DNA from 2 places in the Neobacillus sp. PS2-9 genome. Region 2 is predicted to be linked to the other one. Evidence: a T-box and tRNA genes for the amino acid it is inferred to sense, from the RefSeq annotation. Region 2 holds a T-box; the other holds one or more tRNA genes.

Region 1 (3,380 bases), 170 kb from region 2:
TCAGAATAAAACGCGAATGGATCTGCCTTTAACAGTCTTTCTCCTGTTTGTGAGAAAATTTCATACTTATAAAGTCTTCCTGTCATGTCTTGCTTCAAGATTAGAATCCAAACGCCTTCATTGTTAACCCTTTGTAATTCATACCCTTCACCATTCCAGTTGTTAAAATCCCCTGCAAGTCTTACCTGATGGGCATTAGGGGCCCATACGCAAAAGCGGGTGTATACCTGATCGGAATTCTTGAAGATATGAGCGCCAAAGAGCTGATGACTTTGAAAGAAGTTTCCTTCATGAAATAAGTGCAGCTGATAATCTGTAGGAAATAACGTGTTCACTGTCATGGCTATCCTCATCCCCATTGAAAATATGTATTACAAAGACCAATTATAATTCCAATTGGGTGATATGCCTTCAAAAACTTTTTTATCTTTTCTGACAATTGGTGCTGAAAACCGCTATAAAGAGGCAGTTTTCAGCAATATTCAACACCAAACGACAAATAATCCATCGTGAATCGACAGGAATCTTTAAAGTTTTTTTGATTTTTTTTATAAAAAACCTTTAAAAAAATTATTTGATTTATATCACTTTAAAGGAATGAATTTTCAGAAAATCCAGTGTTATGTAAGCGTTAACAATTTTTATTCGGGATAAAAATCCACTAAATTGTTATTTTATTATAATATTTTTACGTGTTATTAAGTGAGTGATTGTTAAAATAGATTAAAGGGACCTTTTAGCTAGTGCGTGAGGAAATAGTCACGAAATGGAAAGATGGACTTTTAAAGCTGCTCTTGTAAAATCTGGGGGATCTATACGTTGTGCGATAATGTCTAGAATGTAGCAATTGGTAATGGACATGTTGTCTACGTTACCCTAATGGTTTTTTGGGCTTTGTTCGGTCACGTAAAGGTGTCTACGTGACCCATATGATTTTTTTCCTCTGCGCTCGGTCACGTAGGAACGGTCTACGTTACCCATATGATTTTTTTTCGCTGTGTTCGGTCACGTAGGAACGGTCTACGTTACCCATATGATTTTTTTTCGCTGTGTTCGGTCACGTAGGAACGGTCTACGTTACCCATATGGCTGGTTGACGTTATGTTCGGTCACGTAGGAGACATATACGTTACCCATATGGTCTTCTACGCTGTAATCGTTACCGTAAAAAATCCATCTTAAACAATCAATAATCATAATCCAGCTTCTTCTAAAAAAGAACACAAAAAAACTGATGACAATGTATCATCAGTTTTTTTGTATGACCCCTACGGGATTCGAACCCGTGTTACCGCCGTGAAAGGGCGGTGTCTTAACCGCTTGACCAAGGGGCCGATAATTAAATTATATGGCAGAGAAGAAGGGATTCGAACCCTCGCGCCGGTTACCCGACCTACACCCTTAGCAGGGGCGCCCCTTGAGCCACTTGGGTACTTCTCTACATGGCTCCGCAGGTAGGACTCGAACCTACGACCGATCGGTTAACAGCCGATAGCTCTACCACTGAGCTACTGCGGAATAATATATGGTGGGCCTAAATGGACTCGAACCATCGACCTCACGCTTATCAGGCGTGCGCTCTAACCAGCTGAGCTATAGGCCCATAATATGGAGCGGGTGATGGGAATCGAACCCACTACATCAGCTTGGAAGGCTGAGGTTTTACCAGTAAACTACACCCGCAAAATAAATGGGGCGACTGATGGGAATCGAACCCACGAATGCCTGAACCACAATCAGGTGCGTTAACCACTTCGCCACAATCGCCACAATAAAAACACTATTAAATTAAAATGGTGGCTCAGGACGGAATCGAACCGCCGACACAAGGATTTTCAGTCCTTTGCTCTACCGACTGAGCTACTGAGCCAACAAATGGCGGTCTGGACGGGACTCGAACCCGCGACCTCCTGCGTGACAGGCAGGCATTCTAACCAACTGAACTACCAGACCATATTGCGGGGACAGGATTTGAACCTGCGACCTTCGGGTTATGAGCCCGACGAGCTACCAGACTGCTCCACCCCGCGACGGTAAAAAATATTTAATTTAGAGCATGAGCCATGTTTTAAGACCGCACCGATTTCGGAAAGTCTATTCAAGCAGCGGCTCAATCGTTGCGCTGTAGATAACTCGAGAAGCATATTCGAACGTGCTCCACCCCGCGACGGTAAAAATTAAGTTTTTAAAAAATAATATGGAGGAGGAAGAGGGATTCGAACCCCCGCGCGGTATGACCCGCCTGTCGGTTTTCAAGACCGATCCCTTCAGCCAAACTTGGGTATTCCTCCGTGTTAACGATTAAATTAATGGTGGACCTTGTAGGACTCGAACCTACGACCGGACGGTTATGAGCCGTCTGCTCTAACCAGCTGAGCTAAAGGTCCAAGATCTATAAATATATCTGGTAGCGGCGGAGGGGATCGAACCCCCGACCTTACGGGTATGAACCGTACGCTCTAGCCAGCTGAGCTACACCGCCAAATATACAATTTAATTAAGGTGGAGCCTAGCGGGATCGAACCGCTGACCTCCTGCGTGCAAAGCAGGCGCTCTCCCAGCTGAGCTAAGGCCCCATAATTATAGTAAGGATGGTCGGGAAGACAGGATTCGAACCTGCGACCCCTTGGTCCCAAACCAAGTGCTCTACCAAGCTGAGCTACTTCCCGTTAAAGTGCGCCCTGAGAGATTCGAACTCCCGACCTTTTGATTCGTAGTCAAACACTCTATCCAGCTGAGCTAAGGGCGCATATTAGTTTAATAAACTTAAGTGGTGCCGAGGACCGGAATCGAACCGGTACGGTAGTCACCTACCGCAGGATTTTAAGTCCTGTGCGTCTGCCAGTTCCGCCACCCCGGCACATCTGGAGCGGAAGACGGGATTCGAACCCGCGACCCCCACCTTGGCAAGGTGGTGTTCTACCACTGAACTACTTCCGCATATGATTTAAATGGTGCGGGTGAAGGGAGTCGAACCCCCACGCCTTGCGGCGCCAGATCCTAAGTCTGGTGCGTCTGCCAATTCCGCCACACCCGCATATTCATTTAAAATGGTGAGCCATGAAGGACTCGAACCTTCGACCCTCTGATTAAAAGTCAGATGCTCTACCAACTGAGCTAATGGCTCGAAAAAGGTGCCGGCGAGAGGACTTGAACCCCCAACCTACTGATTACAAGTCAGTTGCTCTACCAATTGAGCTACCCCGGCATAGGTATAAAATAAATATGGTGGAGGATGACGGGATCGAACCGCCGACCCTCTGCTTGTAAGGCAGATGCTCTCCCAGCTGAGCTAATCCTCCATATTACAGCCTGGCAATGTCCTACTCTCACAGGGACTTTCGTCCCAACTACCATCGGCGCTGAGAAGCTTAACTTCC
Region 2 (3,380 bases):
TTTCGTTACAGATACAGCAGAGGAACTAAACATTCCTTTCCAATACGAGTCCATCCCTGGCGGTGGTACAGATGCTGGTTCAATCCATCTAACACATAATGGGGTTCCTGCATTAGCGATCACGATTGCGACCCGTTATATCCATTCGCATGCAGCGATGCTTCATCGTGATGATTATGAAAATGCGGTTAAGCTAATTGTCGAAGTTATCAAACGCCTAGACCGTGAGGCAGTTGATAAAATTACATTTGAATAATAAAAAGGAAATCCCTGGTGGAAGTTGCCAGGGGTTTTTTGCAGAAAAAAGCTGCCGATTTCATTTCGGCAGCTACACGGAGTTTACTTTAACCCGCTTTCAAGAGTTTCAAGCATTTCTTTTTTCTCTTCTTCAGAAGAATTCTTCCAAATGATTTCAAATAGAACGCCAAGACCTGGGAGCATTTTTTCTTCTCCATTTTGAATAGCATCTACAATTGTATCTTCTAATTGATCCTGCGTATTACCAGAGACATTGTGAATAATCGCATTTCGCAAATTTAAGTTCATAAACACACACTCCTTTTTATAACCTTCATTCTTTTATATCATTTCTATTATGTGGTTTTATTATGTATCCTTTTTAGGCTATAATGAGAAAATCAGAAGAGTTTTTTAAAGGAGAACCAGTTTTGAAACATATTGAATCAGTAAATAATCCTAAGGTAAAACAATGGAAAAAGCTTTTAACGAAAAAAGAGCGCGATAACACCGAATCATTTATCGTAGAAGGCTTTCATTTAGTTGAAGAAGCACTAAAACAAGGAGAACAGGTATTAGAAATTATTGTTTCCGAGAAAGTTGGCCTGCCGCCGCGTTGGGATGTAAGTTCTACTCCAGTTACTCTTGTTACGGAGGAGATTTCTGATCTGTTAACAGAAACGGAAGCACCGCAAGGTATTTACGCCGTTTGCAGAATGCCAAGTAAGAGGACGGAGGCTCAGGCGGAAGAAGGTCAAACCTACTTATTGATCGATGCGGTCCAGGATCCAGGAAACCTTGGCACGATGATTCGCACAGCTGATGCAGCAGGGATTGACGCAGTGATCGTTGGGCGTGGGAGTGTGGATATTTATAACTCCAAGGTTTTAAGAGCTGCACAAGGAAGCCATTTTCACCTTCCAATTCTACGAGCTGACCTTCATGAATGGGTGGATAAGCTCCATGAAAAAAATATTCCTGTATATGGGACAGCGCTTGAAGGAGCAGCAGTTTATACAGAAATTGCAGGTGGAAAATCCTTCGCTTTAATTGTGGGTAACGAAGGCAGCGGTGTTGGGAAAGATTTGCTTTCTACCACAACGAAGAATCTTTATATCCCAATTTACGGAAAAAGCGAATCATTAAACGTAGCCGTGGCCACAGGGGTTCTTCTTTATTATTTGAAAAAATAGGCGAAAACTAGTTTGACCTTAAAAGGAAAATTATTATATAATAATGCAATATTGAATAGTAAAGACGATGACGGAGAAAAGTATCTGATTCAGAACCATTTAGGGAGAAAGTGTCGTGACTGAAAACACTTTTATGGAAAGGTTCAGAGAAGTTCACCTCCTGAGTTGGCATCGGGACCACAATCGGGCACCTGCCCTTTAGTGTAAAGATGCACCGGCCTAAGCCGTTATCCCAATGAAGCGAACACATGTGTTTCTACATACCGTGTTTACAAGGGTGGTACCGCGAATCAACAACCTCGTCCCTTTCCAGGGATGGGGTTTTTTTGTTTGTTTGCAGGACTACAAACATAATGACAATTTATAAGGAGGAATAGACATGCAAGAACGTTTAAAGGAATTGCAGGAAGAGGCTATTCAAAAAGTTGAACAGTCCACAAGCTTAAAAGAACTAAATGATATACGTGTTGCGTATTTAGGCAAAAAAGGCCCAATTACGGAAGTGCTTCGCGGTATGGGTAAGCTTTCAGCGGAAGAAAGACCAGTTATGGGGGCTCTTGCGAATGAAGTACGTGAAGCTATTGCAGTTAAAATTGAAGAGAAGCAAAAGGGACTAGAAGAAGCGGCTGTTTTAGAAAAATTAGCTTCTGAAAGTATTGATGTTACTCTTCCAGGACGCCCTGTTAAGGTAGGAAACCATCATCCATTAACAAGAATCATTGAGGAAATTGAAGATTTATTTATTGGAATGGGCTATCAAGTTGCAGAAGGTCCAGAAGTGGAGCAGGATTATTATAACTTTGAAGCTCTTAACTTACCGAAAGGGCACCCTGCCCGTGATATGCAGGATTCTTTCTATATTACAGAGGAAATCCTTCTTCGTACACATACATCGCCAGTACAAGCGCGGACGATGGAAAAGCATCAAGGTAAAGGTCCAATTAAGATTATCTGCCCTGGTAAAGTGTACCGCCGCGATAATGATGATGCGACACACTCCCATCAGTTCATGCAAATCGAAGGATTAGTTGTCGGCGAAAACATCCGCATGAGCGATTTAAAAGGAACATTAGAGGTATTTGCGAAGAAAATGTTTGGGGAAGACCGTGAAATTCGCCTAAGACCAAGTTTCTTCCCTTTCACAGAGCCTTCTGTTGAAATGGATATCTCTTGTAAAATTTGCGGTGGCAAAGGCTGTAACGTGTGTAAGCAAACGGGCTGGATTGAAATTTTAGGAGCAGGAATGGTTCATCCGAATGTTCTTGAAATGGCAGGCTACGATTCTAAGAAATACACTGGATTTGCTTTCGGTATGGGACCAGAACGGATTGCAATGCTGAAATACGGTGTGGATGACATTAGACATTTCTATACCAATGATGTACGTTTCTTAAAACAATTTTCAAAACATGAATAGGAGGTTACGACATGTTCGTTTCATATAAATGGCTTCAGGATTATATCGATTTAACTGGAGTAACAGCTGATGAGCTAGCTGAAAAAATTACGAAGAGCGGAATTGAAGTTGAAGGAGTAGACATTCTTAACGAAGGTATCAAAGGAGTGGTTGTTGGTCATGTTCTAGAGCGTGAGCAGCATCCAAATGCCGATAAATTAAGTAAATGTCTGGTTGATGTGGGCGAAGAGCAGCCTGTACAAATTATCTGTGGTGCACCAAATGTGGCACAAGGACAAAAGGTAGCAGTAGCGAAGGTTGGAGCAGTTCTACCAGGTAATTTTAAAATTAAACGCGCGAAGCTTCGCGGCGAAGAATCAAATGGCATGATTTGCTCTCTTACCGAGCTTGGAATGGAAGGGAAAGTCGTTCCAAAGGAATATTCTGAAGGAATCTTTGTTTTTCCAGCCGATGCAGAGGTCGGTGTAGATGCACTTGAATTACTTAATCGTGATGACGAAGTTCTAGAGCTTAGCTTAACGCCAAACCGTTCG

Evidence for each region. The T-box of region 2 lies ahead of pheS (phenylalanine--tRNA ligase subunit alpha). A T-box ahead of a tRNA ligase gene usually reads a tRNA of that ligase, here a tRNA-Phe.
Region 1: it has a tRNA-Phe gene. The T-box ahead of pheS (phenylalanine--tRNA ligase subunit alpha) is inferred to sense a tRNA for this amino acid. The anticodon was not compared.

The regions. Positions count from the first base shown of each region.
Region 1 is NZ_CP133269.1:1,254,296-1,257,675, reverse strand. It holds gene glgB (1,4-alpha-glucan branching protein GlgB) at 1-341, opposite strand, end outside; tRNA gene RCG25_RS06200 (tRNA-Glu) at 1,263-1,334, opposite strand; tRNA gene RCG25_RS06195 (tRNA-Ser) at 1,350-1,440, opposite strand; tRNA gene RCG25_RS06190 (tRNA-Asn) at 1,444-1,518, opposite strand; tRNA gene RCG25_RS06185 (tRNA-Ile) at 1,527-1,603, opposite strand; tRNA gene RCG25_RS06180 (tRNA-Gly) at 1,610-1,683, opposite strand; tRNA gene RCG25_RS06175 (tRNA-His) at 1,692-1,767, opposite strand; tRNA gene RCG25_RS06170 (tRNA-Phe) at 1,795-1,870, opposite strand; tRNA gene RCG25_RS06165 (tRNA-Asp) at 1,877-1,953, opposite strand; tRNA gene RCG25_RS06160 (tRNA-Met) at 1,957-2,030, opposite strand; tRNA gene RCG25_RS06155 (tRNA-Ser) at 2,199-2,291, opposite strand; tRNA gene RCG25_RS06150 (tRNA-Ile) at 2,311-2,387, opposite strand; tRNA gene RCG25_RS06145 (tRNA-Met) at 2,406-2,482, opposite strand; tRNA gene RCG25_RS06140 (tRNA-Ala) at 2,504-2,576, opposite strand; tRNA gene RCG25_RS06135 (tRNA-Pro) at 2,593-2,669, opposite strand; tRNA gene RCG25_RS06130 (tRNA-Arg) at 2,676-2,749, opposite strand; tRNA gene RCG25_RS06125 (tRNA-Leu) at 2,772-2,860, opposite strand; tRNA gene RCG25_RS06120 (tRNA-Gly) at 2,866-2,940, opposite strand; tRNA gene RCG25_RS06115 (tRNA-Leu) at 2,953-3,037, opposite strand; tRNA gene RCG25_RS06110 (tRNA-Lys) at 3,052-3,127, opposite strand; tRNA gene RCG25_RS06105 (tRNA-Thr) at 3,136-3,208, opposite strand; tRNA gene RCG25_RS06100 (tRNA-Val) at 3,227-3,302, opposite strand; rRNA gene rrf (5S ribosomal RNA) at 3,311-3,380, opposite strand, start outside.
Region 2 is NZ_CP133269.1:1,426,086-1,429,465, forward strand. It holds gene RCG25_RS07010 (M42 family metallopeptidase) at 1-256, shown strand, start outside; gene sspI (small acid-soluble spore protein SspI) at 340-546, opposite strand; gene RCG25_RS07020 (TrmH family RNA methyltransferase) at 669-1,430, shown strand; T-box leader at 1,489-1,740, shown strand; gene pheS (phenylalanine--tRNA ligase subunit alpha) at 1,810-2,847, shown strand; gene pheT (phenylalanine--tRNA ligase subunit beta) at 2,859-3,380, shown strand, end outside.